3 regions of the Nonomuraea sp. B5E05 genome follow, and region 1 is predicted to be linked to each of the others. Evidence: riboswitches for the same ligand, from Rfam matches in the RefSeq annotation. Region 1 holds a riboswitch; each other region holds the start of a gene.
What was found. A riboswitch is a leader RNA that binds a small molecule or an ion and turns the genes downstream of it on or off. The one in region 1 is predicted to bind cyclic di-AMP.
Positions count from the first base shown of each region.

Region 2: it holds a riboswitch for cyclic di-AMP, as region 1 does, so the genes downstream of both, ABGB01_RS14395 (C40 family peptidase) here and ABGB01_RS08725 (GH25 family lysozyme) in region 1, are expected to answer to the same signal.
Region 3: it holds a riboswitch for cyclic di-AMP, as region 1 does, so the genes downstream of both, ABGB01_RS41230 (hypothetical protein) here and ABGB01_RS08725 (GH25 family lysozyme) in region 1, are expected to answer to the same signal.

Region 1 covers NZ_JBDPMJ010000003.1:507,028-516,992, reverse strand. Annotated here, with positions in the region: gene ABGB01_RS08740 (TetR/AcrR family transcriptional regulator) at 1-150, shown strand, start outside; gene ABGB01_RS08735 (Rrf2 family transcriptional regulator) at 464-937, opposite strand; gene ABGB01_RS08730 (NAD(P)H-binding protein) at 996-1,739, shown strand; cyclic di-AMP (ydaO/yuaA leader) riboswitch at 2,056-2,199, shown strand; gene ABGB01_RS08725 (GH25 family lysozyme) at 2,212-2,934, shown strand; gene ABGB01_RS08720 (isocitrate lyase/phosphoenolpyruvate mutase family protein) at 2,988-3,728, opposite strand; gene ABGB01_RS08715 (amino acid permease) at 3,852-5,267, opposite strand; gene ABGB01_RS08710 (hypothetical protein) at 5,393-5,848, opposite strand; gene ABGB01_RS08705 (hypothetical protein) at 5,994-6,623, opposite strand; gene ABGB01_RS08700 (histidine kinase) at 6,814-8,019, shown strand; gene ABGB01_RS08695 (response regulator transcription factor) at 8,019-8,621, shown strand; gene ABGB01_RS08690 (Lrp/AsnC family transcriptional regulator) at 8,628-9,068, opposite strand; gene ABGB01_RS08685 (AzlC family ABC transporter permease) at 9,149-9,916, shown strand; gene ABGB01_RS08680 (AzlD domain-containing protein) at 9,909-9,965, shown strand, end outside.
Region 2 covers NZ_JBDPMJ010000006.1:325,001-334,965, forward strand. Annotated here, with positions in the region: gene ABGB01_RS14375 (Lsr2 family protein) at 1-245, opposite strand, end outside; gene ABGB01_RS14380 (RDD family protein) at 763-1,251, opposite strand; gene ABGB01_RS14385 (RDD family protein) at 1,361-2,872, opposite strand; gene ABGB01_RS14390 (amino-acid N-acetyltransferase) at 2,958-3,527, opposite strand; cyclic di-AMP (ydaO/yuaA leader) riboswitch at 3,796-3,936, shown strand; gene ABGB01_RS14395 (C40 family peptidase) at 3,943-4,986, shown strand; gene ABGB01_RS14400 (LuxR C-terminal-related transcriptional regulator) at 5,037-5,249, opposite strand; gene lysX (bifunctional lysylphosphatidylglycerol synthetase/lysine--tRNA ligase LysX) at 5,858-7,339, opposite strand; gene ABGB01_RS14410 (type III pantothenate kinase) at 7,389-8,171, opposite strand; gene ABGB01_RS14415 (L-aspartate oxidase) at 8,175-9,965, opposite strand, start outside.
Region 3 covers NZ_JBDPMJ010000038.1:40,711-50,675, reverse strand. Annotated here, with positions in the region: gene ABGB01_RS41290 (ATP-binding protein) at 1-457, shown strand, start outside; gene ABGB01_RS41285 (helix-turn-helix domain-containing protein) at 585-1,280, shown strand; gene ABGB01_RS41280 (VOC family protein) at 1,270-2,217, shown strand; gene ABGB01_RS41275 (DinB family protein) at 2,214-2,726, opposite strand; gene ABGB01_RS41270 (hypothetical protein) at 2,738-3,487, opposite strand; gene ABGB01_RS41265 (DoxX family protein) at 3,526-3,942, opposite strand; tRNA gene ABGB01_RS41260 (tRNA-Pro) at 4,106-4,182, opposite strand; tRNA gene ABGB01_RS41255 (tRNA-Gly) at 4,272-4,342, shown strand; gene ABGB01_RS41250 (class I SAM-dependent methyltransferase) at 4,400-5,044, opposite strand; gene ABGB01_RS41245 (uridine kinase) at 5,129-5,752, shown strand; gene ABGB01_RS41240 (DeoR/GlpR family DNA-binding transcription regulator) at 6,056-6,835, shown strand; gene galT (galactose-1-phosphate uridylyltransferase) at 6,832-7,914, shown strand; cyclic di-AMP (ydaO/yuaA leader) riboswitch at 7,981-8,123, shown strand; gene ABGB01_RS41230 (hypothetical protein) at 8,129-9,091, shown strand; gene ABGB01_RS41225 (response regulator transcription factor) at 9,107-9,805, opposite strand; gene ABGB01_RS41220 (sensor histidine kinase) at 9,802-9,965, opposite strand, start outside.

The sequences.
Region 1 (9,965 bases):
GCGGTGCTGCGGGACGACGGCTGGCAGGGCGTCACGACCCGCGCCGTGGCCCAGCGGGCCGGCACCAATCCCGGCCTGATCCACTATCACTTCGGCGGGCTGGCCGGGCTCCGGTCGGCACGCTGGTCGTCGCGGCGATCGACGGGCTGATGTTGCACTACATGATCGACGGCGACCTCGCCGTCGGCGCGGTGCTGTCCGCGGTGGAGGACCTGCTGGCGACGCCTGACCCCTCGTGAGCGCGGCGGAGGACTCCCTTTCCGCCGCACACGGCCGACCTCGAAAGGACCGGCGGGCCGGCAGCGGGTGGCGTTCGATGATCTCGCGGACGAATCCCGCGGCCCCCTCGTCCCAGCCGGCTCCGGCCTCGCTCATGCGTGCCAGGGTGTCGCGCCAGGCGATCTCGGCGATGGCCGACCCGCCCACGTGGTCATCGGCGGCGGGCCCGCGATCTGATCTCCGGCTACGTGGTGCCCGACAGGCGCTGCCTGGTGCGGGCCGGCGCCCACTCCGGCAGCTCGGCGAGGATGTCGGCGAGGGTGACGTCGGCGAGGCTGGCCCGCCATGCCCGGTGGGCGTCGGCCATCTTCTCGGCGAGGACGCAGATGCGCTCGCACTCCTCCGGGGGCAGCGCGCCGCGTCCCTGCTGACGGATCTCGCGGCACTCGTACGGCGTGGACCGGCCGTCGACGGCCTCGACGATCTGCAGCAGCGTGATCTCGGCGGCGGGCCGCGCCAGCCGGAAGCCTCCCCTGGGGCCGGTGGAGGCGGCCAGCAGCCCGGCCTTGACCAGCTCCTTGAGCTGCTTGGTGAGGTAGGCCGCGGGGAGGTCGTAGTGGAGCGCGAGCTGCGCCGCCGACGCGCTGGCTCCCGGCTCGAGCTGGGCCAGCGTGGTCGCGCAGTGCAGAACCCACTCGGTGCTCACAGGCAGCTTCACGCCCCGATTCTATCGCAGCTATTATGGATCCGTTTAGTCCATAATTAAGGGGATCATCATGCGGATCGCAGTCGCCGGCGCGACCGGGAACATCGGGGCGCTCACCGTCGCGACCCTCGAACGCGACGGCCACGAGGTCGTGCGCATCAGTCGTTCGCTCGGCGTGGATCTGGCGACCGGTGACGGGCTCGACGACGCCCTGGCCGGCGCGGAGGCGGTCGTCGACGCCATCAACGCGCCGGCGGCCGGCCCGGAGGAGACGGCGGCGTTCTTCGGCGCCACCACGCGCAATTTGCTGGCCGCCGAGGAGCGGGCAGGGGTGCGCCACCACGTCCTGCTGTCGATCGTCGGGATCCATCGCGTCGAGGGCAACGCCCACTACGCCGGCAAGCGGGAGCAGGAGCGCCTCGTGTCCGCCGGGCCGGTGCCGTGGACGATCGTGCCGGTCACGCAGTTCCACGACTTCGCCGAAATGGTGGCGGGCTGGACGGAGCAGGACGGCGTCGCCACGATCGCGCCGCTGCTCGTGCAGCCGATCGCGCCCGCCGACGTGGCCGGCGTCCTCGCCGAGCTCGCGACCGGGGAGCCTCGGGGGCGGCACGCCGACGTCGCGGGCCCCGAGCCGCAGGACCTGGTGGACATGGCCCGGCGCACCCACGAGGCGCGGGGCCGTACGGTGCGGCTCGTGCCGACGTGGTCGGGGATCTTCGGCCCGGCGATGGCGGGCGACGTGCTGCTGCCCGGCGAGAGCGCGCGCATCGCGCCGACCACTTTCGACGACTGGCTCGCCCGGCAGCGGTAGACGGAGGGCCCCGGCGCCCCCGGGATGACCTGCCGGCGCGCCCGCGGCGCCGGCAGGCGGCGCCGAATGCCGGCGGTACGCCCACCGGCTCGCGTCACAGCCGTATCACGCGTCCCATTCCGGTGGACCCGCGTACGGTGCCGGAAAAACTTTGCCAAAGCCCTGGAACGCCTGCGAGAGCGGCGATCCAGGGCTTCCCCATGGCAAACGACATTGTGCGGGGATTTGTACCGCTTGCAGCGTTTATGGGGCGTTCTATACCTTCTTGGGATTACGGCATACGGCACAGGCGAACGCTTGCCGAACCGTTTGCCGCGACGTTGACAGGCCGAATCCGCACAGCGCGGAGCCGGGGACCCACCTTTCCGGGGTGAATCGCACGCCAGCCGAGGGCTGCGCGCGTAGGGCACTTCCAAGCCCGAACCCGTCAGCTAACCCGGTAGGCACATGGAAGCAAGGAGTCGATCCCCCCATGCGCGAACTCACGCGACGTCTCACCCTGTCCGCCGCCGGCGCCCTGCTGGCCGGGACCACCGCCATCGCGGGCGTGAGCCTGCCCGCGCACGCGTCGCCCGTCGAGCCGGGCCCGGCCCAGGCGGCCGAGCAGCGCACGCTCACCTACGGCCAGGACGTGTCCAACCACCAGCCGCTGCACGACTGGGCCGCCAGCCCCGCGCAGTTCGGCATCATCAAGGCCACCGAGGGCACCGACTTCCGCGACGCCGCCTTCGCCAGGCACTGGAGCGAGCTGGGCAAGAAGGGCATCGTGCGCGGGGCGTACCACTACGCACACCCCGGCAACGACCCCATCGCCGAGGCCGAGCACTTCCTGTCCATGGTGAACTCCCAGCCCTCCAAGCCCGGCGACCTGCTGGTGCTGGACCTGGAGACCACCGACGGCAAGTCCGTCGAGGAGGTCAACGCCTGGGCCAAGGCGTGGCTGTCGCACGTGAAGGCCGAGACCGGGGTCACCCCGATGTTCTACAGCGGCTGGAACTTCGCCGACACCTACGGCAAGGGCCTGGCCGAGTACCCGCTGTGGGTGGCCCACTACAGCAAGCCGAAGGGGACGGTGACGCCGCCCGCCGACTGGAAGACCTGGACCATCCACCAGTACTCCGACTCCCCCATCGACCAGAACGTCTCGGCGCTCACCCCCGACGAGCTGCGCGCCCTGGGCCGCACGGCCGCCTGACCGGGTTCGGGCAGGCGGAGAACTCCGCGGAGCACCTGCCTGCCCGCCGCGGGTCAGGCCGCGTACGGGTCCTGGCCCGCGCGGATGCGGCCCACCATGGTCTTGAGCGCCTCCAGCGCGGTCAGGTACGTCAGCGGGCCGAAGGACACGCGGGCGACGCCGAGGGAGGCCAGCCTGCCCAGATCCATGCCGGGCATGCAGGCGACGTTGACCGGCCCGGGGACGGCCTTGACGAGGTCGCCGACCACCTCTTCCGACGGGGCCATGATGGGGTAGACGCAGTCGGCGCCGGCCTCCAGGTAGCGGCGCCCGCGCTCGGCGACCTCCTCGGTCGAGGTGGAGCCGGTCAGGAAGACGTCGACCCGCGCGTTGATCACCAGGTCGGGACCCGCCTCCCGGAGGGCGGCGATGCGCGCGGCCTGCGCGTCGGCGTCGACGAGTCCCCCGGCCCGGTGGTCGGTGTCCTCGATGTTGAAGCCGGCCGCGCCGATGGCGGTGAGCCGCTCGACGAGCTCGCCGGGCGGCAGGCCGTAGCCGGCTTCGGCGTCGACGGTCACCGGCACGTCCACGGCCCTGATGATCCTGGCGGCGATGTCGAACATCTCGCCGACCGGTGCGCCCTCGTGGTCGTCGCGTCCCAGCAGGGCGGCGATGGACGCGCTGGCGGTCGCCAGGGCGGGATAGCCGGCCTCGGCCACGACGGTGGCGCTGCCCGCGTCCCACACGTTGGGCAGGATCAGCGGGTCGCCGGGCTTGTGCAGGTCGCGCAGGAGAGCGGTGCTGGTCTTCGGCATGGTCGTTCCTTGCCTGTGAGGGTCATGTCCCTCTCTTGACTCCTGCGGCCTTCACTTCGTGACGGCTTCACGGTGTGATCGCCGGCACAGCAGGCGACGTCAGGCGAACGGCTCGACGGCGCGTCAGCGCTCGCCCGTCCCGGCCGGCGACCGTTCCAGCGCGGAGTTCCGGCGGCTGTAGGCGAAGTAGATGACCAGCCCGATCAGGAACCAGACGGCGAAGCGCAGCCACGTCACCGGGTCCAGGAACGTGATCAGCCAGATCGAGAAGACCACCCCGACGGCGGGCACCACCGGCATCCCGGGGGTGCGGAACTCGCGGTGCAGGCCGGGCTGCCGGTAGCGGAGCACGATCACGGCCAGGCACACGACCACGAACGCCAGCAGGATGCCGATGTTCGTCAGCTCGGCGGCCTCCCGGATCGGCAGGAATCCGGCGATCACCGCGGAGGCGGCGCCCACGATCCAGGTGACGCGCGAGGGCACCCGCCGTACCGGGTGCACCTTGGCGAACCATCGCGGCAGCAGCCCGTCGCGGCTCATCGCGAACCACACGCGGGTGACGCCGAGCATGAACGTGAACATCACGGTGAGGATGCCGATGATGGCGCCCACCGCGATCACGGACGCCAGCCCGGAGAGGCCGACCGAGGCGAACGCCGAGGAGAAGCCGCTCTCGGGGTCGATCTCCCGGTAGTTCTGCATGCCGGTCAGCACGAGCGTGGCCAGCACGTACAGCACCATGGCGATGATGAGGGAGTAGATGATCGCCTTGGGCATGTGCCGCCGCGCGTCGCGTGACTCCTCGGCCGCGGTGCTCATCGCGTCGTAGCCGAACACGGCGAAGAACACGGTGGCGGCCCCGGTGATGGCCCCGCCGATCCCGAAAGGGAAGAAGGGGTGGTAGTTGGCGGTGTTGATGTGGAAGAAGCCGACCACGATGACGAGCAGCACGACGGCGACCTTCACCCCCACCACGAACGTCTCGAACCGGGCGGCGCTGCGGATGCCGAGGTTCAGCAGGAAGGCGATGAGCAGGCAGAGCAGCACCGCGAACAGGTCTACGACCCGCCCCTCGCCGGTGCCGGGCGCGCCGAGCATCCACGGAGGCAGCGCGAACCCCAGCTGCTGGACGAGGAAGCCGAAGTAGCCGGAGATGCCGATGGCGACGACCGCGACGATCGCGGTGTATTCCAGCAGCAGGTCCCAGCCGATGAACCAGCCGACGATCTCCCCCAGGACGGCGTACCCGTAGGTGTAGGCGGACCCGGCCTTCGGGATCATTCCGGCGAACTCGGCGTACGACATCGCGGCGGCGGCGCTGGCGACGCCCGCGATGAGGAACGACACCAGCACGGCGGGCCCCGCGGTCTCGTTGGCCACCGCGCCGGCCAGCGCGAAGATGCCCGCGCCGATGATGCCGCCCACGCCGATGGCCGTCAGCTGCCACAACCCCAGCGTTCTGGCGAGCTCCCCCTCGTGCTCGGTGGCGATCTGCTCCACAGGCTTGCGCCTGAAGACGCCTCGCGACGTGACCATGACGCCCCCCAAGCGATCGTGTCCCCCTTGGATCCGCCTTCCCACCTGCGGCGTCAAGTAAGCTCACGCGCCGGGCAAGAGCCCGGGGGCGGCACCCGGCGAGGGGATGCCGCCCCGTTCACGGCTCAGGGCATCTTGTACTCTGCCGCCTTGCCGCAGTAGCTGGTGCCGAACGGGGAGTTGCTGTAGCGGCACACCTGGACGACCACACGGTCGATGGAGGTGACTCCGGTCGGGTCGGACAACCCGATGGAGACCGCCACGGTCGCGTCGTCCGCCTTCACCTCCTCGGAGTCGACGACGGTGGCGCCGTTGTAGGCGGTGAAGGCGGCGCGGGAGTGCATCTCGTCGGGGCCGCAGATCGACGGGCCGGCGCTGTCGGACAGGGTGCCCCTGACCTGGACCGCGGGCCGGATGACGGGCCCTTCGACCCACTCCAGCGTGCCCTCGGTGACGCCGTGGCGGCACTGGTCGCCGGAGTCGGCGGAGAACTCCACCGTCGCCTGGGCCGCCGCGGGCTGCGCCGTCAGCAGCACCGCGGTGATCGTGGCGGCGAGCCCGGCCCATAAGCGTGAACGCATGACATCGGCCTTCCGTGTGATGGGGTGCTTCCGGCCCTCCATCGTCGATCACGAACCCGCGATGTTCCAGCGCTGCGGGGCATTCCTGCGCGCAGTTGCAGTGGCCACCCGCCCGGAGCGGCGCCGGCCCCCGCCTGGGATCCCGTCACACCAGGACGATCAGCTGCACGGCGACCACGACGTCCACGACGCCGCACCACTCGGCGAACGAACGCGCCACGGTCCTGTTCCGCCACAGGTGCACGAAGTCCCACACGCCGTGCAGCAACCAGCCGGCCGCGACCACGTAGCGGCCCAGGTCGGGGTCGGCGAACAGCCCGGTCAGCGCGAGCGCCGTGAACACCGCCCAGCCCAGCGCCTGCAGCCGGAACTCGCCGGGCCGTCGCAGGTGGCCGTCGAGCGCACCCCACACCAGCACGATCAGGGCGATCGACACGAAGACGGTGGAGATCGCGACCACGTCCAGCATCCGCAGCCCGACGACGGAGACGACCCCCACGCCGAGCAGCGGCCACGTGAGCGCACGCCTTCCCACCTTGGCGACGACCAGGTACAGCAGCGGCAGCAGGGTCAGCACCTGCGCGAAGACGCCCACCGCGCCCTCACCGCCGCCACTCGACGGCAGGGCGGTCATGGCCAGGGCGAGTGCCGTGGGCCAGCGGTTCAGCAGGAAACGAGCCCAGTGCGTGCGACCAGGTGTCCGGCGGTCCATGTGCGGCTCCTCATCCCCGGCGTGCTGTGCCGTCGTCTGGTCGGTGTGGTGCGGGGTCGCCATGACGCGGTTCCTTTCGCTTAGGGGGGCGGGGTATCCGTCCCACGTTCAGCCTGGCCGAGCAGGGTCGCCCGCGGCAGGGCCGGAACCGCACGTGCAGGCCTCGATGTGTCACCCGGTCTGATGACATCTGTCATGCGGCGGTCAGGCCGCCGGCGGTGGCCGGGACCCGTACTGCTGCGAGAATGGCCGCGTGCGCGACCTGCCGGCCGATACGGGGCTGCGGAGCTTCCGCCGCTTCACGTGGTGGACCCTGATCCTCCTCACCGGCTCCCTCCTGATCTTCAGCAGCGGGCCGTGGATCCTGAATCCGGGGGTGCCCGCGGCGGCCAGGCCGCCCGCCGCGGGCGGGCTGGCCGTCACCGCCGTGGCCGCCGCGGTCCTGTTCGGCCGCCGCCTGAGCGGCGATCCCGGCGGGTCCCCGGGCCGCGCGCCGGCGGTGTGGCTGGCCACGGGCTGCGCGGGCGCGACCGTGCTCGGCGGGGTGCTGCTGGCCGCCCGCGGTTACGGGCCTTGGTCCTTCGCACCGGCGACGATGGTCTCGATCGCCGCGACGTACCTGCCGGCCGGGCGCCGCTGGGCGCTGGTCGCCGCCGCGGCGGCCGCGGCCGGCGTCGCGGGCGGCGGCGTCGCGCTGGCCCTGGGCGACGATCCGTTCCTCGCCGCCGCCTTGCCGGCCGGGCTGGTCGCCCTGACCGGCTGGGTCACCCTCGGCATGTTGTGGTCCTGGGACGTCGCCGATCGGCTGAACCAGGCCCGTCGCCTGTCGGCGGAGCTGGCGGTCAAGGACGAGCGGCTGCGCTTCGCCGCCGACCTGCACGACATCCAGGGCCACCATTTGCAGGTGATCGCGCTCAAGAGCGAGCTGGCCGCGCGGCTGGCGGCGGCGGACCCGGCGCGGGCCGCGGCGGAGATGCAGGAGGTACGCCGGCTGGCCGCCGACGCGTTGCGCGACACCCGCGCCGTCGTGCAGGGCTACCGCCGCACCACGCTGGAAGCCGAGATCGCCAACGCCACCAGGGTGCTCGCCGCGGCCGGGATCGACGCCACGACGCACGCCGACCCCGCCGGCCCCTCCGACCCGGCGGGCCTGCCGGAGACCACCCGCCACCTGCTGGGCCTGGTGATGCGGGAGGCCACCACCAACGTGTTGCGCCACAGCCGGGCACGGCACGCCGAGGTCGGCTACCGGGTCGCCGGCGACCTGGCCCGGCTGCGTGTCGGCAACGACGGCGCCTGCGGCCCGCCCGGCTCCGGCACGGGCCTGGCTGCCCTGGCCGAGCGGCTCGCCGCCGCCGGAGGCCAGCTGACCTGGGAACACGCCGGCGACCGGTTCACCGTGACGGCCACGCTGCCGGTGGACGGCCGCCCATCACGTACGCGAGACTCGGAGGCGTGATGATCCGGCTGCTGATCGCCGACGACGAGGACCTCATCAGGGGCGCGCTGGCGGCGCTGCTGAGCCTGGAGGAGGACCTCGACGTCGCCGCCGAGGCGGCCACCTCGACCGACGCGGTGCGCCTGGCGCGCGAGCACCGGCCCGACATCGCCGTGCTCGACCTGGAGATGCCCCCGGCCGACGGGCTGCGCGCGGCCGGGGAGATCCTGGCCGAACTCCCCACCAAGATCATCCTGGTCACGAGGCACGCCCGCCCCGGCGTGCTGCGCCGGGCCCTGTCGGCGGGGGTGAGCGGGTTCGTGCCGAAGACGACGCCGGCGGCCCGGCTGGCCGAGATCATCCGTGATGTGGCGGCCGGGCGCCGCTACGTCGACCCCGACATCGCCGCCTCCGCGCTGACCGAGGACGACTGCCCGCTCACCGGCCGCGAGCTGGAGGTGCTGCGCGCCTCCCGCTCGGGCGCCTCCGTCAAGGAGATCGCCGCCCAGGTCCACCTCGCGCCGGGGACCGTGCGCAACTACCTGTCGGGAGCCATGGCCAAGCTCGGCGTCACCTCCCGCCACGCGGCCGCCCACCACGCCTGGGAGGAGGGCTGGATCTAGCCGCCATTATGGGGCCGACTTGATGTTCTTCATCGTGAAGTTCGAGGTGACGCCCCTGACGCCGGGGATCGTCATGACGTACTGGCTGAGGAAGGTCTCGTAGGCGGCCAGGTCGGCGACGGCCACGCGCATGAAGTAGTCGGGGGTGCCGAAGAGGCGGCGCAGCTCGACGACCTCCTCGGCCTGCGCCAGGGTGCGCTCGAAGCGCTCGACGGTCCCGGCGTCCTGCGAGTCTAGGGTGAGGTCGATCAGCACCTCGAAGGACCTCCCCACAGCCGCGGGGTCGATGACGGCCCGATAGCCGCGGATGACGCCGTCGGCCTCCAGCCGCTGGACGCGTCTCAGGCACGGCCCCGTGGTGAGCCCGACCCGGTGTGCCAGCTCGACGTTCGTCAGCCTCCCCTCGCGCTCCAGCTCGGTGATGATTGCTCTGTCTATCGCATCCACAGTAAGAACATTGCACCAGAGCGGCCTTGACGGGCAACGTCGGCAACCACATGGCGGGCGATATGCGAGACCATGGAGAGGTGCGACACCACGTTCCCTCGCAGGTCACCACGTCCTTCCCAGCCACCCGGCGGCAGCAGATCGCCGCCGGGGTGCGCGACTCGTTCTCCGCCGGGCTGGGCATCCTCCCGCTGGGGATCGCGCTCGGCCTGCTGGTCGTCCAGGCCGGCCTGCCCTGGTGGCTGGCCCCGGCCCTGTCGCTGTCCGCGTTCGCCGGCTCCGTGGAGCTGCTGGTGGTGGGGATGGCGGCGACGGTCACGCCGCTGGGCGCGATCGCCCTGACCGTCCTGGTGGTCAACTTCCGTCACGTGTTCTACGCCTTCTCCTTCCCGCTGCACGTGGTCAGGCACCCGCTCGCCAAGGCGTACGCCGTCTACGCGATGATCGACGAGGCGTACGCGGTCAACGCCGCCCTGCCCGAGGCCGAACGCTCGGCGCCCCGGCTGCTGGCGATGCAGATCGCGTGCGAGGCCTACTGGGTCGGCGGCGGCCTGGCCGGCGTCGCTCTCAGCACGGCGCTGCCCGGCCCGGTCAAGGGCCTGGAGTTCGCCCTGGTCGCCCTGTTCACGGCGCTCGCCCTGGACGCGGTCCGCTCACGCCGCGAGATCCCGTCCGTGTTGCTCGCCGTGGCGAGCGTCGCGGCCGCGCTCGTGCTGACTCCCGGCGTCGCCCTGCTCACCGCGCTGCTGGTGTTCCTCGCCCTGCTGCTGGCGCGCCACCTGCTCGCCACCCGCCGGGCCGCTGGAAGGACCGCCGGGAAGGCCGTCGGGGAGGCCGCCGGTGCCTAGCACGCCGTACCTGCTGGCCGTCCTCGCGATCGTGTTCGGCATCACCTTC
Region 2 (9,965 bases), on a different contig from region 1:
CGGATCTCCGAGCTCTTCTCGCGGCTCATCGCGCGGTTGCCGCCGCGGCCACGCCGACGCGTGGTGACGGCACCGGCCCTGCGCGCATGCTGCACGAAAGGCGTGAGCGCGTCCCTCAGCTTCTTCGCGTTAAGGTCGCTGAGGTCAATCTCATAGGAGGAGCCGTCAATAGCGAAGCTGACCGTCTCATTGGCCTCGCCCCCATCGAGGTCATCGATGAGAATCTCCTGGATCTGCTTGGCCATCTACGCAATCCTTTCGCGGAGCATTGTTTCATTCGCCAGCCCAAACATATACCCGGAAAGGCGTGGAGACAATTCAGCGCTACGGGGATTCGGCTGACTAGCCGATCAGTTCTGGCCCTCGGCCTGATCCTCACGGTTTCGCCGGTCGCCAAGGGCCTCCGACCGGACCAACTTCACGACGCCAAAGATGAAGGCGCCGCCCACCACCACCGGGGGGATGAGCGCTGACAATACGTCTGTAAGGGCTTCCATTCGTCCTCGCCTCCACGGCTGACGGGGTTTCGGGGCGCTTTAAGCGCGCGGAGCGCCTCCCGGAGGGAGCGCTGCGGGCCCCTCATGGTGCGCAAGGCGACAACCGCCCGCACCCGACCATAGCGGCACACAGATGCCCTACGTGTCGCAGGGACACCAACATCCGGCAACCCGGACGCCCCATAGCCTAATGCCAGTCTCTCCAGGCTCCTTACCGGATCATGGGAAAATTTTGCGAAAAGACATCCGTGCAGGTGCGGATGGCTCAGCGAAGATCTTTAACCACGCGTGTTCCAGCCAGCCTGTCATGCGGCCCGCGCTCCAGCGGCTTGTCGATCAGGATGAGCATACCGACACCGAACAGCAGCATTCCGGCCACCAGATTGGCCACCGGAATGCCCATGAGCATGACAGGTCCCGGATAGACCAGGGAGCGTTTGAGCAGAGCACGGGCCGGGACATCCCGCGGCACCAGGCGGATCCGCATGATCGCCTGGCCGAACGTACGCCCGTGCCGCCAATGCGCCCACCAGTCGTAGCCCGTATAACCCAGCCCGGCGGCCGCCCACGCGAACACTCCGGGCAGCCGGCCGTCGAACACCTCCATCATGCCGACAGTCCGGAAGACCGCCCACAGCGCAATGAACAGAATGTAATAAACGATGCCGAAGACGAGCGCTTCAATGAGCCGGGCAGCCAGCCGTTCCCACCATTCCGCGGGCACCGCGTCCGTCCACGGCGACGTCCCGGCCATAACCCTCACCTCGCGACATCGACGGCAGAGAGCCCTACATTCCGCACCTACCCTCACATACAAAACAGAGGCCGGCGGGAAGCCGGCCCCTGTTTCGTGGTTGTGCCGATTACTTGATCTTGACCACCACGGTGTTCGCGAACTTGTCCGCGAACGTCTGCTGCAGCGGCTTGTCCCAGAGCATCGAAGCACCGTTCAGGGCGCAGATGAGGCCCGCCAGCATGGTGCCGAACGGCAGGAAGTAGAGGATGTAGGCGCCCCAGGTCACGCCGGCCCGCTTGATGGCGGCGTCGCCGGGCAGGCCGCCGGGGGGCATCATCTGACCCACCGGCACGACCTTGATCCCCATGATCATCTTGCCGACCGTCTGGCCCTTCATCTTGTGCATGAGGAAGTCGTAACCGACGTAGACGGCGGTGAGGACGATGGCCAGCACGATGTTGAGCGCGAACGAGCTGAACATCCCCGAGGTGGCGCCGCTGGTCGAGTCGTAGCTGGCCAGGAGCAGCGCCGTGAACACGATGGTCAACACGACCATCACGACGCCGAAAAGGACGCCGTCGATGAGTCGCGCCACCAGACGCTGCCACCACTCCGCCAGCGGGGCGGGAGCCCCAGGCGGCTGCACGCCGACCGGGCCGTAGCCCGGCTGGCCGTAGGGAGCCTGACCGTAGCCGGCCTGCTGCGGCTGCTGCCCGTAGCCCTGCTGGCCGTACTGCTGGTCGCCGTACTGCTGGCCGTAGCCGGGCTGGGCGTAACCGGGCTGGGACTGCTGTGGCTGCCCGTAGCCCTGCTGGCCGTACTGCTGCTGACCGTAGCCGGGCTGGGACTGCGGCTGCTGACCATACTGCTGGTCGTACTGCTGACCCGACTGGGGTTGCTGACCATAGCCCTGTTGCTGGTCGTACTGCTGACCCGACTGGGGTTGCTGACCATAGCCCTGTTGCTGGTCGTACTGCTGGCCCGACTGGGGTTGCTGACCATAGCCCTGTTGCTGGTCGTACTGCTGGCCCGACTGGGGCTGCTGGCCGTAGCCCTGCTGCTGACCGTACTGCTGGTCGTAGCCGGACTGCTGCTGCCCGTAACCCTGCTGCTGGCCGTAGTCGGGCTGGGACTGGGGCTGCTGGCCGTAGCCCTGCTGCTGACCATACTGCTGGTCGTAGCCGGACTGCTGCTGCCCGTAACCCTGCTGCTGGCCGTAGTCGGGCTGGGACTGGGGCTGCTGGCCGTAGCCCTGCTGCTGACCATACTGCTGGTCGTACTGCTGGCCCTGCTGGGGTTGCTGGCCGTAGCCCTGCTGCTGGCCATACTGCTGCTGGCCGTAGTCGGGCTGAGACTGGGGCTGCTGGCCGTATTGGGGTTGCTGGCCGTAGCCCTGCTGCTGGCCGTACTGCTGCTGGCCGTAGCCCTGCTGCTGACCGTATGGGGGTTGCTGGCCGTAGCCCTGCTGCTGACCATAGGGGGGCTGTTGCCCGTAGGCGTCGTCCGCCCGGTAGCCGACCACAGTGACGTCGGGGTCGGGCTCGCCGGGGTGGCGGCCCGGAGCCTGCTGGCCGTAGTGGGGAGGCGCAGCGTTCTCGCCGGATTCGTCCTGTGGGTACGGCGGCTGTCCGGTGCTCACCGTGTCACCTCGCTTCGAGTGCGCGCGTGGCACGTGTCAGGACACATGCCTGTGCTGCCCAACGTATCGACATAGGTATCAACAATCACCTTTCCATGTGGTCAAGGTCCGCGTCACCCGACGTCAGATGGAGCAGCATGCGGGTGTTGCCCAGGGTGTTCGGCTTGACGTGTTCCAGGTCGAGGAACTCCGCTACACCCTCGTCATACGAGGCCAGCAGCTCGGCGTAGACCTCGGGGGAGACCGGCGTGCCCTGGATGCGGCGAAAACCGTGCCTCGCGAAGAAGTCGACCTCAAAAGTAAGACAGAATACACGTTGCAGACCAAGATCTTTGGCTTGCTGGATCAGCGCTGAGACGATCCGGTGGCCGACTCCCGTGCCGCGGCATTCGGGATCGACGGCCACCGTGCGGACCTCTGCGAGGTCCTCCCAGAGCACGTGGAGCGCGCCACAGCCGACGATCTGCCCGCCACGCTCGGCCACCCAGAACTCCTGTACGTCTTCGTACAGCGTCACCGTGGCCTTTTTCAGGAGCCGCGAGCCCGCGCCCGCATAGGCGTCGACCAGGCGCCTGACCCCCCGCACGTCAGGCGTGCGCGCACGCCGGACCACCACCGCGGTCTCGGGCACAGTCAGTTCGGCCACCTGCTCCATGGCTCTCCAGAGTACAGATGTCATTACGGCTCGGACCTAACTCACATGTCTCCGCCCATCCTGTTACATCTCGTGGCCGGGCGTGCACGGCGTCGCGCCGGGCGGTCGTTCGGGAGGAAGCGCCACATACAGTCACTCCTGCCCGAGTGGCACCGAGATCACCTTGTGACCCTTCGGTTGTGAAACCTCTACAGAGTTGGCAGTTCTGGTTGAGCAGGAACCCGGAGTGCATTAGTGTCCAGCGACGATGATCCCCGCGTGTCGCGCGCGGGGAAGCACGCTCAATTCCTCAGGGAAGCCGGGGACCCGCCGGTGGCGACCGCCATCACGGGGTGAATCCGAGTTTTTCGGTAGGGCTGCTCCGGCCCGAACCCGTCAGCTAACCCGGTAGGCGTCTATGAGAGGAGCCTGGTTGGTGAAGCGCACACTCAACCGTGGGAGGACGTCGGCGGGCAAGCACGCCCGCCCTCCGGAACGCGCCCCGTTGCGCCGCCGTCTCGGTGTGGCGAGTTTCACAGCCGCCGCGCTGCTGCTCTCGGTTCCCACCGTTCCGGCGTCCGCCGACCCCAAGCCCTCGCTCAAAGACCTCGCCGCGCGGGTCGAGAAGATGCACGTCGAGATCGAGACGCTGACCGAGCAGTACAACGGGCAGCGGGAGAAGCTGAAGACGGCCAAGAAGGCCGCCGAGGCCGCGCAGAAGACGCTGACGGCCAGCGAGACGGATCTGGCGGCCAAGCGCGCCAAGGCCGTCCTGCTCGCCCAGAACGCCTACATCACGGGCGGGCTGAGCCGGGCGCTGGCGTTCACCTCCTCCCAGGACCCCGGCAACTTCCTCGACCGCGCCGCGACCACGTTCGCGATCGAGCAGCGGCAGGGCGAGGAGCTCAACCAGCTCACCAAGGCCAGGAAGGCCGCCGAGCGCGCCAGGGCGAGCGCCAGGTCGCGCATCAGCGAGGTCGAGAAGATCGTCAAGGACCTCGACACCAAGCGTGACAAGATCAGCAAGCTGGTCGCCAAGGTCGAGAGCAACCTGTTCAGGCGGGCGCTGGGCGAGGCCGGCCGTCCCGGCACCCGCGCCACCCGCGTCAATCTGCCGATCGCGGGCAGCGGAAAGGCCGCGCAGGCGGCACGGTGGGCGCTCACGCAGCAGCTCAAGCCGTACGTCTGGGGAGCCGAGGGCCCCGGCTCCTACGACTGCTCCGGCCTGGTGATGGCGGCCTACCAGCGGGTGGGCATCTCGCTGCCGCACTACACGGGCAACCAGTGGACGGCCGGGCGGCACATCTCACGCGACGAGATGCGTCCAGGCGACCTGGTGTTCTTCTACAGCGACCTGCACCACGTGGGCATCTATCTCGGCGGCGGCATGATGGTGCACGCCCCTCGGACGGGTGATGTGGTGCGGATCGCGTCGATCGAACGGCGGCCGTTCGCGGGCGCGGTGCGCATCGCCGATTGAAGCTCTGAGCCGAGAGGCGAGCGACGTGAAGGCGCAGTGAGCGGGCGCCGCTAGATCAGCTGGCGGCGTGCCGCCCACGCCACGGCCTCGATCGCGGTGGCGACGCCGATTCGGTCGCAGATGCCGCGCAGCCTCCGGCGTACGGTGCGGCCGCTGATGTCCAGTCGCCTGCCCACCCGATCGACCGTGACTCCTCTGGCGAGTTCCGCCAGTAACGCCAGATCCGCATGGCTCAGCTCAACGCCTTCAGTGAGCACTTCCATCGGGAGCCCTCCCCCCCAACAGCAGGCCTGGACCCCTCTTAGCCAGGCCACAGCCGCTCCTCGCAGACGGTAAACGCATCATGGAAAGGTCGTCAAGCATGACAATCGCCGCTCTTGACCAGCACTATTGACATGATCCGCCGTATGTTGCCGAGTCTCGTCCGCCGGCGGCCTTCGCCGCTCGACATACGGTCCGCGCGCCCTCTCGGTCAGGCCCGACCCGGCGCCGATCGGTCCGGCCGACGTCCCGGTTTTTGATCCATCCGAGCGCTATTTACTGCGTGATCCATACGTACGGGCGGGAACGCGCAGCCGCTCTTCACCACGGGCGGCGGCACGCGGCAAGCCAGGAGTCACCTTATTTCCGGACCTGGGCGGGCGGCACCGTCATGGCGGACCCAGCGCTGCCAGCCGTCCCCCACGAATCTCCGCACACCCGCGCGCCACTCGCCCGCGGTCTTGACCCGATGCTGACAAGCCCGGCCCTGATCCCGGGGCAGGACGGCCGATCGTCCGTCACCGCTTTCCCGGCACGACCGAGCGCCTGCCCGGCTCGCCCGCTCGCGGGGCATCCCGCCGCAACCGGTGCGGCGGGATGCAACGTGGCCTCAGTGAGTGGGCTTGACCAGGGGGAACAGGATGGTCTCGCGGATGTTCTTACCGGTGAAAGCCATGATCATCCGGTCGATGCCGGCGCCCATGCCGCCCGTCGGTGGCATCGCGTATTCGAGCGACTGCAGGAAGTCCTCGTCGAGCTGCATGGCCTCCGGGTCGCCGCCCGCGGCCAGCAAGGACTGCTCGACCAGGCGGCGGCGCTGCTCGATGGGGTCGTTGAGCTCGGAGTAGCCGGTGCCCAGCTCGGTGCCGAACCCGATGAGGTCCCACTTCTCCGTCACCAGCGGGTCGTCGCGGTGCTGCCGGGCCAGCGGCGAGGTCTCCAGCGGGTAGTCCATGACGAACGTGGGCTGGATGATCGTGTGCTCGACGAGCGCCTCGAAGAGCTCCTGCACGAGCTTGCCCGCGCCCCACTTCGGGTCCCAGGGGATCTCTCGCCGGTCGGCGATCTTGCGCAGCTCTTCGAGCGAGGTCGAGGTCGTGATCTGCTCGCCGACGGCCTCGGACACCGCGCCGTAGAGGGTGACGCGCGGCCACTCGGGGATGCCCAGGTCGACCTCGACGCCGTCGTGCACCACCACCGAGGTGTCCAGGGCGGCCACGACGGCCTTCTGGTACATCCGCTGCGTCAGGTCGGCGATGCCGTTGTAGTCGAGGTAGGTGCCGTAGGCCTCGACCATGGTGAACTCGGGGTTGTGCGTCGAGTCGGCGCCCTCGTTACGGAAGTTGCGGTTGATCTCGAAGACCTTCTCGATGCCGCCGACCACGAGCCGCTTGAGATAGAGCTCGATCGCGATGCGGAGATAGAGCTCCATGTCGTAAGCGTTGATGTGGGTCTTGAACGGCCGGGCCGTGGCGCCGCCGTGGATCGGCTGCAACATCGGCGTCTCGACCTCGAGGTAGCCCTCCTCGTGCCAGAAGTCGCGCACCGCGCGCACGGTGGCGCTGCGGACCCTGGCCATCTTCCTCGACTCGTCGTTGACGATCAGGTCGACGTAGCGCTGGCGGACCCGCGCCTCCGGGTCGGTGAGGCCGACGTGCTTCTCCGGCAGCGGGCGCAGGCACTTGCTGGTGATCTGCCAGCTGTCGGCCAGGACGGACAGCTCGCCCCTGCGCGAGGTGATGACCTCGCCGGTCACGCCCACGTGGTCGCCCAGGTCGACGTCGTGCTTCCAGCGGGCCAGCGACTCCTCGCCCACCTTGTCGAGCGAGATCATGACCTGCAGGTCGGCGCCGCCGTCGCGGAGCGTGGCGAAGCAGAGCTTGCCGCCCACGCGGTTGAGCATGACGCGGCCCGCGACCGAGACCGTGTCACCGGTGGCGGTGTCGGGCTCCAGGCCCTGGTATTTCTCCCTGACCTCGGCGTTGGTGGCCGTTCGTGGGAAAAGCACCGGGTAAGGGTCGACGCCCTCGCTGCGAAGGCGGTCGAGCTTCTCCCTCCGGATGCGCATCTGCTCGGGAAGTTCGTCGCTCACAACAACAAAGGGTAGGGGATCCGGCGAACCGCAGTGACTCGTCCAGGTCTCACGCCACGTTGCGGTGATAGATCAGCCGCAGCCCGATGAGGGTCAGCCACGGCTCGTGCACGTCGATCGAGCGCGACTCGCCCACCACCAGCCCCGCGTGCCCGCCGGTGGCCACGACCGTCACCTCGTCGGGGTCGTCGGCCAGCTCCGCGGCGATGCGCTCCACGATGCCGTCGACCTGGCCGGCGAAGCCGTAGATGATGCCCGCCTGCAGGGCCTCGACGGTGTTCTTCGCGATCACCGAGCGGGGGCGTACGAGCTCGACCTTGTGCAGTTGTGCCCCCGCGGCGGCCAGCGCGTCGACCGAGATCTCGATGCCGGGCGCGGTGACCGCGCCGACGTATTCGCCCTTGGCCGACACCGCGTCGAACGAGGTCGCGGTGCCGAAGTCGACGATGACGCACGGGCCGCCGTACTGGTCGATGGCCGCCAGCGCGTTGACGATGCGGTCGCTGCCGACCTCCTTGGGGTTGTCCATGCGTACGGGGACGCCGGTGCGGATGCCCGGCTCCACGATCACCGCGGTCACGTCGCCGTAGTAGCGGCGGCACATCTCGCGCATCTCGTTGAGCACGCTCGGCACGGTGGAGCAGATGGCGATGCCGTCGATGTCGGCCCCTTTGAGCAGCGGCGACTGCGTCAGCAGACCCTGCAGCACGACCGCGATCTCGTCGGCGGTGCGGCGGGCGTCGGTGGCCAGCCGCCAGTGCTCGATGACGTCCTCGCCCTCGAACAGCCCCAGCACCGTGTGCGTGTTGCCGACGTCGATCGTGAGCAGCATCAATTACCCCCGCAGATCCAGTGCGATGTCCAGGGCCGGCGCCGAGTGCGTAAGCGCTCCCACCGCAAGGTAGTCCACGCCAGTGTCGGCCACATCACGAGCCGATTCCAAGGTCAATCCCCCGCTAGCCTCAAGGGCAACCCTGTTTCCCACCCGCTTTTTCACGATTTGTACGGCACTCGCGGTGTCCTCGATCGTGAAGTTGTCCAGCAGGATCTCCTCGGCGCCCTCGTCCAGCACGGCCTCCAACTGGTCCAGCCGGTCGACCTCCACCTCGATCGGCAGGTCGGGAAAGCGCTCCCGCACCGCCCTGAACGCCTCGGCCACGCCCCCCGCCGCCACCACGTGGTTGTCCTTGATCAGGGCGGCGTCCGACAACGACATCCGGTGGTTCACGCCGCCGCCGCAGCGCACGGCGTACTTCTCCAGCGCCCGCAGCCCCGGCAGCGTCTTGCGGCTGTCGCGCACGCGCGCCGCCGTACCGCTGATCACCTCGACCCACCTGCCGGTCAGCGTGGCCACCCCGGACAGGTGCGTGAGCAGGTTGAGCGCGGTGCGCTCGGCCGTCAGCAGCGCCCTGACCGGCCCTTCGACGGTCATCAGCACGTCGCCCGCCCGCACCCGATCGCCGTCCTTGGCCCCGCGCTCCGAGCGGTTCGCCCCCAGCCGGACGAACACCGCCTCGGCCACGGCCAGCCCGGCGACGATGCCGTCCTTGCGGGCCACCACGTCGGCGACCGCGTGCCGGTCGGCCGGGATGGTGGCCAGGCTCGTCACGTCGCCCTCCTCCCGCAGGTCCTCCTCCAGCGCCCGGTCGATCAGCGCGTCCACGGCGGCCGGATCGAGCCCGGCCGCGGCCAGCTCCCGCGCCGCGTCCTCCCGGTCATCGATCCGCCGTGAACTCGCGTCCCCATGAGGCGTGTACGTCATGCGCGGGCCCTCCTCCGTCAGGGTCACGTCCAGGTGACCCAGCCATCCGTCGTCGTCGCGGGCGCCGTGGTCCTCGCGCCAGTGCGAGCCACGGGTCTCGAGCCTGGCCGTCGCCGCGCCGGTGAGCACGGTGGCGACGGTGAGCAGGTTGGTGGCCTCCCAGGACTCGGTGCACGCGGGCACCGCGACGGGTGTCCAGCGGGCGTCCCGCAGCGCCTTAGCCGTGACGAGCAGTGACTCGCGGCTGCGCAGGACGCTCGCCCCCATGCTCATGTGGCCCTGGATCCTGGGGCGCGTCCGCGGGTCCACCAGCCCGGAGGCCGCCTCTCCGTCCACCGGCTCCCCCGGCTCGGGGCGTACGCGGTGGATGTCCTCGGCGATGCGCTCGGCGAAGACGAGGCCTTCGAGCAGGGAGTTGGAGGCGAGCCGGTTCGCGCCGTGCACGCCCGTGCAGGCCACCTCACCGCACGCGTACAAACCTTCGATGGAGGTGCGCCCGCGCAGGTCCGTACGGACGCCGCCGCTGGCGTAGTGGGCGGCGGGAGCGACGGGGACCAGCTCGGCGGCCGGGTCGATGCCGTGCTCGCGGCAGACGGCGTAGATCGTGGGGAAGCGGGCCTGCCACGTGTCGCGGCCGAAGTGACGGCCGTCGAGGTAGACGTGCTCACGCCCGGTCTCGCGTATCCTCCGCATGATCGCCTTGGCCACGACGTCGCGCGGCGCCAGGTCGGCCAGTTCGTGCTCGCCGTGCATGAACCGTTCGCCCTCGTGGTCGACCAGGAACGCGCCCTCGCCCCTGACCGCCTCGGAGATCAGCGGCTGCTGCCCGGTCGATGCGGGGCCGAGCCAGAGGACGGTCGGGTG
Region 3 (9,965 bases), on a different contig from region 1:
TGCCGATTGCCTGCAGATCACCCGCGAAGTCGGTTTCGAGCACCTTCTCATGGGCGTGAAGCCGTACACGACCTCGTGCCCGCTGCCCTTCCAGGCCGACTCGGTCAAGACCGCGAGGGATGTGACCCGCTCGACGCTGCGCGGCTGGGGCCTGCACGACCTGAGCGACGACGCAGCGCTGGTGGTGTCGGAGTTGGTGACCAACGCCATCAGGTACGCGATGTACGCACGCGGGAGCCGGGGCATCGAACTGCTGCTCATGCGGGTGGCACCACACGTGTTGCTGGCGGTGGCCGACCCGAGTGACGAGGTGCCGCGCCCCAAGGAGCCCGACTTCATCTCCGAGAACGGGCGCGGCCTCTACATCGTCGAGACGTACAGCCAGTGCTGGGGCTGGGACCCGCTGGCGAGCGGCGGCAAGGCCGTCTGGGCGCTCTTCCGCGCCGACGCCCCTTAGAGAGACCCCTTAGTTCCTGTACGACCCCCTTGACCCGCTTTCAGGCGCGGTCGTGCGCTCCCGCATGCGCACCGGCGTGACCAGAACGCTATATTGGTCATGAGTCATCAGTCATAGGAGTACGGACATGCGAGGCGAGCACGACGGGCGGGCCGATCGGATCCTCGACGCGGCCAAGGAACTGCTGCTGCGCTGGGGATACCGGCGGGTGACGATCGACGAGATCGCCAAGCTGGCCGGAGTCGGCAAGGGCACCATCTACCTGCACTGGCGCACGCGCGAGGAGCTGTTCTTCGCCGTGGCTGCCCGCGAGGCGGTCGCGATGCTGGACGCGGTGGCCGCGGCCATGCGGGCCGACCCCGACGAGATCATGCTGCACCGCTACATGCGCAGGTTCTACCTGGAGGCGATGGACCGGCCGGTGCTGCGGGCCCTCTTCACCAGGGACGCGGAGACGCTCGACAAGTTCCTCTCCAGCCCGGCGAGGAAACCTCTGGAGGGCGCCAAGCTGATCGCCTCGCGCGACTATCTGCGGGTGCTGGCCGGGCACGGGCTGCTGCGCGCCGGGCTGCGCCCTGAGGATCTGGACTACTCGCTGCCGACCATCGTGTTCGGGTTCTTCGCGATCGAACCGCTGCTGCCCGCCGACGTGACGCTCGGGCTGGAGGAGAAGGCCGGGCATCTGGCCGACACCCTGCGCAGGACGTTCGAGCCCGAGCGGCCGTCCGCACGCGAGCCCGCCGCCGGAGAGGTCGTCGAGATCTTCGAACGGCTCTCCCGTGACTTCAAAGACGCCGCTTACGGAGGCAAACATGGATCATGACATCGACGGGCTGCACCACGTCGGCCACCTCGTCCGCGACATGGACCAGGCGCTGGACCGCTACCGGCGGCTCGGGTTCAGCCTGCCGGGCCCGGCCTATCCGGTGCTCGGCGAGCCCCCGGAGCCGTTCGGCGTGGGCAACACGCACGCGTACTTCCCCGGCAACTTCGTCGAGCTGGTCACCGTCGCTGGATCCGGGCGGGTGCCGGGCGACGCCAGACTGATCCCCCTGCAAGCTCCCGAGGAGCGGCTGGCCGCGCTCAAGGAGGCCGTCCGCGGTACCGCGGCCAACCTGGAGGCCTGCCTGCGACGTTTCGAGGGCGTGCACATCCTGATGTTCGACGCGCAGGACATCGACGGGGCCGCCGCGCGGCTGGCGGCGGCCCGCGTCGGGCACGGCGGCGTCCATGCCGCTCAGCGCCCGGTCGAGACGGCGGACGGGACCCGGATGGAGCCCGTCCGCTATCTGGAGATCGACGGCATCGGGCCCGGCCGCGTCCCCGAAGGGCGGGTCGGGCTGGCGGCCAACGACCGCGCCTCGGCCGGCATCAGCCACCCCAACGGCGCGCACGGCCTGGTCGAGTGCGTGCTGTGCGTGGCCGACGACGCGCTCGACGAGGCCGAGCGGCGTTACGAGCGTTACCTGGGGCGTACGGCACGGCGGGACGGGCCTGTGCGGGTGTTCGACCTCGAAGGAGAGGCCAGGGTCACGCTGGCCGCCGCGTCGAGACTGGACGAGCTGCTGCCCGGCGAGAGCGCGGCGGCCCTGCCCGGCTTCGTGGCCTACGCGGTCGGCGTGGACGACGCCGCGGGAACCGAACGCCTCCTGCGCGCCGGCGGCATCCCGCTGGGCAGGACCTCCGCAGGGGAGCTCGTCGTGCCCGCCCGCGCGGCGTTCGGCGCCGCGATCATCTTCCGCGAGACCGGCCGTCCCTAGTCGCCCTTCGCGCCGTCGATGCGCTCGCGCAGCAGGTCGGCGTGGCCGTTGTGGCGGGCGTACTCCTCGATCATGTGGACGAGGATCCAGCGGTGGGAGCAGTCGGCGCCCCTGTGTTCGCCGACGGCGTCCAGCGGCGCGGCGGCCGAGATGGAGCGGGCCAGCTCGATCTCCTCCCGCCACGTGGCGAACGCCTCCTCGACGGAGGCGGTGTCGACCTCGTTGAAGTCGGCGTCGTTGTCGCGGTCTTTGTCCCACAGCTTGGGGATGTCCTCGCCGTTCAGCACACGACGGAACCAGGAACGCTCGACGTGCGCCATGTGCCTGACCAGGCCCAGCAGGGACAGGGCGGAGGGTGGCGCGGAACGCAGGCGCAGCTGCTCGTCCGTCAGACCGGCGCACTTGACGGCGAGCGTGCCGCGGTGCCACTCGAGCCAGTTGTCGAGGATGCTTCGCTCGTCCCCGATCCGGGGTGGAGGAACGCGGGTGTCGGCATTGGTGTCGGTCACGTTGCCAGACTCTACCCGGCGGCCCGCTCGCGCCCCTGCCGAGCCTGGAGGAGGCGGGAGGCCGCCGCGCGCACGGTCTCGTCCCTGACGGTGGCGACGAAGTCGTCCGGCGTGTCGCCGCACAGGTGGCTCAGCCCTGGGGTCTCCTCCAGGAGGGACTGGATGAGCGCTCGCTGGGACGTCAGGCGGCGGGGGCGGCGGCCGGCGTCCATGAGGCACCCGTGCTTTCCCTCGTAGACGAAGGCGGGCGGGAGGCGCAGCCCCGGCTCCAGCGTGAGCGGGTGCGCGAGCGTGGTCCTCGTGTAGTTGGGCTCGGTGAGGTCGAGGGCGGCCAGCTGCCGCTCGTCCAGCCAGAGCACGAACAGCCTGGACGTCTCGCCGGGCGTCTCGATCGGCGCGGCGGGCACGTAGCCCGCCCTGCTCACATGGGCGGAGACACCGGGGGCGACGCCCGGCACGTCGGCGAGCGTCATGGGAACGACGCCGCACACCCCGTGGTCGAGGAACTTCCTGCGCACCTGGCTCGGCGCGGCGTTGGATCCGACGGCGACGACGCGCTGGCGAGCCGACAGCGGCCGGCAGCCCCGGTGTGCCAGCAGCGCGCTGAGCGGCTCGCCGGCCGCCCGCCACTCCCCCGGGCTGCTGCCCACCGGCTTGAGCGGCACGTACGCGTCGTCGACCAGGACCCCGGAGGTCTCCGGGATCCGGCCTGGATAGGTGAGGGGGCGGGAGATCGGGTCGTCGTCGAACAGCTTCAACACGTCCTTGCCCGTGATGGGGGCGGGACTTCACAGTTTATTTACCGCCGGGTGAGGACCGCCCACAACCGGGCCGTACTCCGCCTGCGCCCCCAGGCGATCACGGCGCAGAGCACCAGCGTCGTCAGCGGCATCACCACGCCGCCACCCGACACGAACAACTCGGTCAGCGTCGCTCCCGCCATCAGCCCGACGAACGCCAGACCCGCCAGGCCGGCCAGCCGCGGCACGAACAGCGCCACGGCCCCTGCCACCTCCAGCACGCCCACCAGGATGCGGAACCAGTCGCCGAACCCGATGGCCTCGAACGTGGACTTCGCCGGCTCGACGTTCGAGAACTTGCCCATGGCCGACATGAGGAAGACACCGGCCACGGCAACCTGGAGGATCCAGAGGACGGCGGAAAGGGCGCGCCCGCCGGCCGCCGTTCGATCGGCCTTGTTCTCTGTGGTGGTCACGGCGTTCTCCCCTGTCGATCGGCTGCTTGCCTCGACGCTAGGGCCGGACACGGCCAGGGAGAATCGGCCTGGCTACCCGGCAGGGGTGCACATAGATGCACCCCTGCCGGGAGCCGGCACGTACGAAGGCCGCTCACCGATTCGGTGAGCGGCCTTCGCGACATGGTCGGGGCGACAGGATTTGAACCTGCGACTTCTTGCTCCCAAAGCAAGCGCGCTGCCAAGCTGCGCCACGCCCCGTCTCGCCGAGTGCGCATGCGGTCCGCGACTCCGGTACGCTTACGCCCTGACGACCGGATGAAGTCTAGACCAGACTTCGACCGGTTCGCGCGGACGTAGCTCAATGGTAGAGCCCTAGTCTTCCAAACTAGCTACGCGGGTTCGATTCCCGTCGTCCGCTCTGGTGAGGAGAAGGCCAGGTCACCCGCCTCGGGGCCTGGCCTTCGTCGTGCCGCGGTCAAGCGTTGCCGAGCAGGTCGTGGCCGACGAACGTGAACATGCGTTTTCCCGTGGTCAGGGGCTGCGGGGTGCCGGTGAAGCGGTGTGCGCCGACGCCGTAGCCGGCGTCCGGTTCCGACAGCCATTCGAGGTGGAAGCCGCGCTCCTCGAACCACCGGCAGATCTGCGGCACCAGGTCGGGGGGCCTGCGGTGGCGCGTCCAGATGACCGTGCCGCCCGCCCGGCACAACTGGGCGCATGTGTCGACCGTACGCTCGACGTCCTCGTCCGTGATGTTGCCGAAAACGCCGCAGACGAGCACGATGCCGGCGGGCACCCTGCCCTGGTAGTGATCGGTGAGCGCGGCGTCGGCGGTGATCACCTCGACCTGTCCCAGCCCTGCCGCACCGGCCGTCTCCTCGGCCTTCGCGGTGTTGCCCGGGTCGAGCTCCACGAGACGGGCCAGCACGTCGTCGCGGCGGGGATGGCCGTCGAGCACCTCCAGCAGGTCACGGCCCTGGCCGGCGCAGAGGCTCACGAGCCTCAGCCGACCTGGCGGGCAGGCGTCGAGCGCCAGCCGGATCCGCTGCTGCACGACCCGTAGTCGTTGCGCCAGGCGCGAACCGGGGTCGTCGTACTCGTCGTGCCACGTCTGCCAGTCCATGGGCGGATTTTATGATCGAATGCCGTTCCGCGACCGCGCGTGCGGCGGGTACGCCGGGCGGAGGGCGCTCGTAAGCTGGTTCCGATGCGTGCGCGACCGATCTCCCGTGACGTTCTCGTCGACGAGCTGGCCGAGCGGGTCTCCCGGTGGCCACGCGAGCGTCGGGTGCGGGTGGCCGTCGACGGGGCGCCCGCCGGACGGCCGGAGGCGCTGGCCGACGACCTCGTCGCGCCGCTCCGGCTGCGCGGCCGGCCTGTGCTGCGGGTTTCTGCGGGTGACTTCCTGCGACCCTCGTCGCTGCGGCTGGAGCACGGCAGGGCCGATCCTGACGCCTTCTACGAGGACTGGCTCGACGTCGAAGCGCTGCGCAGGGAGGTGCTGGATCCCCTGGACGAGGACGGCTCTGCACGGGTGCTGCCGGCTCTGTGGGACAGCCGGATCGACCGGGCGTACCGGCTGCCCTATGAGGAGCTGCCGCCGGGCGGGGTGGTGATCGTGGACGGGACGCTGCTGCTGGGGCGAGGGCTGGCGTTCGAGCTGAGCGTGCATGTGTGGTTGTCCGCGGCGGCGCTGGGGCGCCGCACGCCCGAGGAGGAGCGGTGGCGGCTGCCCGCCTATGAGCGGTACGAGCGCGAGGTGCGGCCCCAGAAGGCGGCCGACGTCGTGCTCAGGGCCGATCATCCCGACCGGCCCGCGCTCCTCCTGTGACCTGGTGCAGGAGGAGCGCACCGCAGGAGACAGGCTGCTCACTCGCGTGCCGGGCTGCGGGACGGTGATGGCCGCCGGCGGGCGGCCACCAGTCAGCGTGCTGTCGGGCGCTTGCCGTGATTCGCCTTCTTCTTCTTGCGTGCCTTGCCCTTGCGTGCTCGCCTGGCCATAAGCTCGCCTCCGGAGTCGGTGTCCTTCCAACGTCTCTCGCCCGTGCTGACCAGCGCAAGTGATCCGCACCGAACTAACATTCCCCAACAGCGTCGTGTCATAATTTGGTGGAATCTGTTGGAAGGAGTGGGCGTGCTCGCACAGCAGCGTCAGCAGACGATCCTCGAACGTGTGCGCAGCAACGGCGGCGTCCGGGTCGCCGACCTCGTACGCGAGCTCGGCGTCTCCGACATGACCATCCGCCGCGACCTCGAGGTGCTGGCCGAACGCGGTCTGCTGGAGAAGGTGCACGGTGGCGCGACCGCGCTCGGCCCCGGATCGACCGAGGAGCCGGGCTTCACCGCGAAGTCCGCTCGCCAGCAGCAGGAGAAGGAGGCCATCGCGCGGCACGCGGCCAGGCTGGTACGCCCCGGCACCGCCGTGGCGCTGTCGGCTGGCACGACCACGTGGGCGCTGGCCCACCACCTCATCGGCGTCCCCGAGCTGACGGTGATCACCAATTCGATCCCCGTCGCCGAGGTCTTCCATCGCAACCCGCGCGCCGACCGCACCGTCGTGCTGACCGGCGGCGTGCGCACGCCGTCCGACGCGCTGGTCGGCCCGGTGGCCGTGGCCGCGATCCGCCGCCTGCACGTGGACACGCTCTTCCTCGGCGTGCACGGGATGAGCGTGCGGGCCGGGTTCACCACGCCCAACCTGCTGGAGTCGGAGACCGACAGGGAGCTTGTGACGGCCGCGCACCGGCTGGTCGTGCCCGCCGACCACACGAAGTGGAACACCGTGGGCATCAGCACCATCGCCGAGCTGAGCGAGGCCGACGTGGTCATCAGCGACGCGGGGCTGCCCGAGGACGCACGCACCGAACTGGCCGAGCGGGCCGGAGAACTGATAATCGCGGAGGACACGCATTGAAGCGCACCGTCACCCATCTGGCCGACGGCCGAGAGCTGATCTACTTCGACCGGCGCGACGACGCCGACCGGAGCGCGCTCGACCGGCGTCCGCTCGAGCCCCGGCCGGTGGCGTCCGAGCTGCGCTACGATCCGCTGACCGAGGAGTGGATCGCGATGGCCGGGCACCGGCAGACGCGGACGTTCCTGCCGACGGGCACGTCCGCCGAGTGCCCGTTGTGCCCGTCGTCGGACACGCGGGCGACGGAGATTCCGGCGTACGACTACGACGTGGCGGTGTTCGAGAACCGCTTTCCCTCCTTCTCCACAAATTTTGGGACTTATCACGATGTGGGCGGGCTGAGTGAGATTCGTCCGGGAGTTGGGCGGTGCGAGGTGGTGTGCTTCACTTCGGACCACTCGTCCTCCTTCTCCAAGCTCTCCGACGCCCAGGTGCGGCTGGTCATGGAGGCGTGGGCCGACCGTACGGCCGAGTTGTCCGGGATCGAGGGCGTGGAGCAGGTGTTCTGCTTCGAGAACCGGGGCGAGGAGATCGGCATCACGCTGGCGCATCCGCATGGCCAGATCTACGCCTACCCGTACGTCACACCCAGGACGAAACTCCAGCTCGGCGCCGCGGCCCGCTACCAGGGCGCGGGCAACCTGTTCGCCGACGTGCTGGCCGCCGAACGTGCCGCCGGAACACGGGTGGTGGCCGGCAACGAGCTGTGGACGGCGTTCGTGCCCGCGGCCGCGCGCTGGCCGTACGAGGTGCACGTGTATCCGCACCGGCAGGTGCCGGACCTGGCGGCGCTCACGGAGGAGGAGCGTGCGGCCTTCGCCCCGCTCTACACCTCGGTGCTGCGGGCCTTCGACGGGCTGTTCGGGGTCGTGATGCCGTACATCTCGGCCTGGCACCAGGCTCCCGTGCGGCGCGATCGCGAGCTCGCGTACCTGCATCTGGAGCTCTTCAGCATCCGGCGGGCGCCCAACAAGCTCAAGTATCTGGCGGGCTCGGAGTCCGCGATGGGCGCGTTCGTCAACGACGTGCTGCCGGAGGAGGCCGCGCGCATGCTCCGATCACAAGTAGATCAAGAATAGATTTCTACTTAAGGTCGCATGTCTCGTGATCTACCACTAATATCCCCTTATGCATCGGCCGTAACAGCCGTTGCACCGCCTAATCCTGGGCGAGTTGCCCAGGAGCCGGGGACCCATCGCACCTGGGGTGAATCCACATCAGTGGTAGGGATACGCAGCTCCCATACCCGAACCCGTCAGCTAACCCGGCCGGCAGAGGGAGAGGAACACCTACGTGGCGGCTTCGTCCCCCGCGAGTCTTGCCATCGGTCTCATCACCGCCGCCGCCGTCATCGTTTCGGCGGCCCCGGCGTCCGCGGCGTCCGCGGCCCCCAAACCCAAGGAGTCCGAGCTGCGCGCGCAGCTCAAGCAGCTCAACAAGAAGGTCGACAAGCTGATCGAGGCCTACAACCTCAAGCGCGTCGAGCTGGCCAAGGCGCAGAAGTCGGCCAAGGCGGCCAAGGCCCGGCTGGCCACCGCCGAAGAGGCGCTGACGACGGCCGAGAAACGCGTCGCCGAGATAGCCCGCCTGCGCTACCAGAACGGCAACCCCGGGGTGCCCGCGTTCATGCTGCCGGAGAACAGCGGCGGCGCGGCGGTGCTCAATCAGGTCACCGCCGAGCAGCAGGCGTTCGTGCAGGGCGTGGTCAAGGCGCGCGACGAGAAGAAGAAGGCCTCCGTGGAGGCCGTCGAGCTCGCCGACAAGATCCGCAAAGACGCGGCCGAGGTGGCCGGCCAGCGCGACGAGGCCGAGGACGTCATCGACGACATCGAGAAGAAGCTTCAGGACCTGGTGCCGTTCGGCACCAACCGCAGGTCCGACGGCGGCTGGGCGCCCGAACTGCCGTCCGGCTCCGACAACATCACCCCGCGCACGCGGCTGATGAAGGAGCAGATCGGCAAGAACTTCGCGCTGCCCTTCACCGTCGGCTGCTTCCGCTCCGGATCCAGCGGCGAGCATCCCCTGGGCCGGGCCTGTGACTTCATGATGAGCACGGGCGGCTCGATGCCCTCCGCCGCCAACGCCGCCCTGGGCGACCGCATCGCGGAGTGGGCCATCAAGAACAAGAGCAAGCTGGGCGTCAAGTACGTCATCTGGAAGCAGCGCATCAACCACGGCTCGGGCTGGAGCGCGATGTCCAACCGGGGCAGCATCACCGAGAACCACTACGACCACGTGCACATCTCGATGAACTGAGGGCATGTCCGGCGATCACCGCGGCGACGGGTTGACCAGCCCGCCGTCGTAGGCGGCGATGACGAGCTGGGCCCGGTCGCGGGCGTGCAGTTTCGCCAGGAGCCGGCCGATGTGGGTCTTGACCGTGCCGACGGTGAGGTGCAGGTGCTCGGCGATCTCGGAGTTGGACATGCCCGTGCCGACGAGGGTGAGCACCTCGCGCTCGCGCTGGGTGATGTGGCCGAGGTCGCGTGTGGCCGGGGCGGGATGGGAGCGTCGCAGGACGTCGGCGATGAGCCGGCGGGTCACGGTGGGCGCCAGCAGCGCTTCGCCGGCGGCGACGACCCGGATCGCGGCCAGCAATTCGGTCGCCGTGGCGTGCTTGAGGAGGAAACCGCTCGCGCCGGCCCGGAGCGAGGCGTAGACGTAGTCGTCCTGATCGAACGTGGTGAGCATCAGCACGCGCGTGCCGGAGCCGGCCGGGTCGGCGCAGATCCTCCTGGTCGCCTCGATGCCGTCCATGTCTGGCATGCGCACATCCATGAGGACGACGTCAGGACGATGCCGGCGGGCCAGGAGCACGGCTTCGGCGCCGGTGCCCGCCTCCCCCACCGTGACCAGCCCCGGCGTGGTGTCGATAAGGAGCTTGAAACTGTCGCGTACGAGGACCTGGTCCTCGGCGAGCAGCACCCTGATGGGCGGGGACACACTGTGCGGGGCGGCGTCGATGCTCATGCCGGGTCGCCGTTCAGGTCGTAGGGCAGCCGAGCCGTCACGCGGAAGCCTCCTTCAGGGCGCGCCTCCGCGCCGAACGTGCCTCCGTAGGCCTTCGTGCGTTCCCGCATGCCGATGAGGCCGTGTCCGCCGTGGCCCGGCCGCGTCGGCCGGCCGTGGC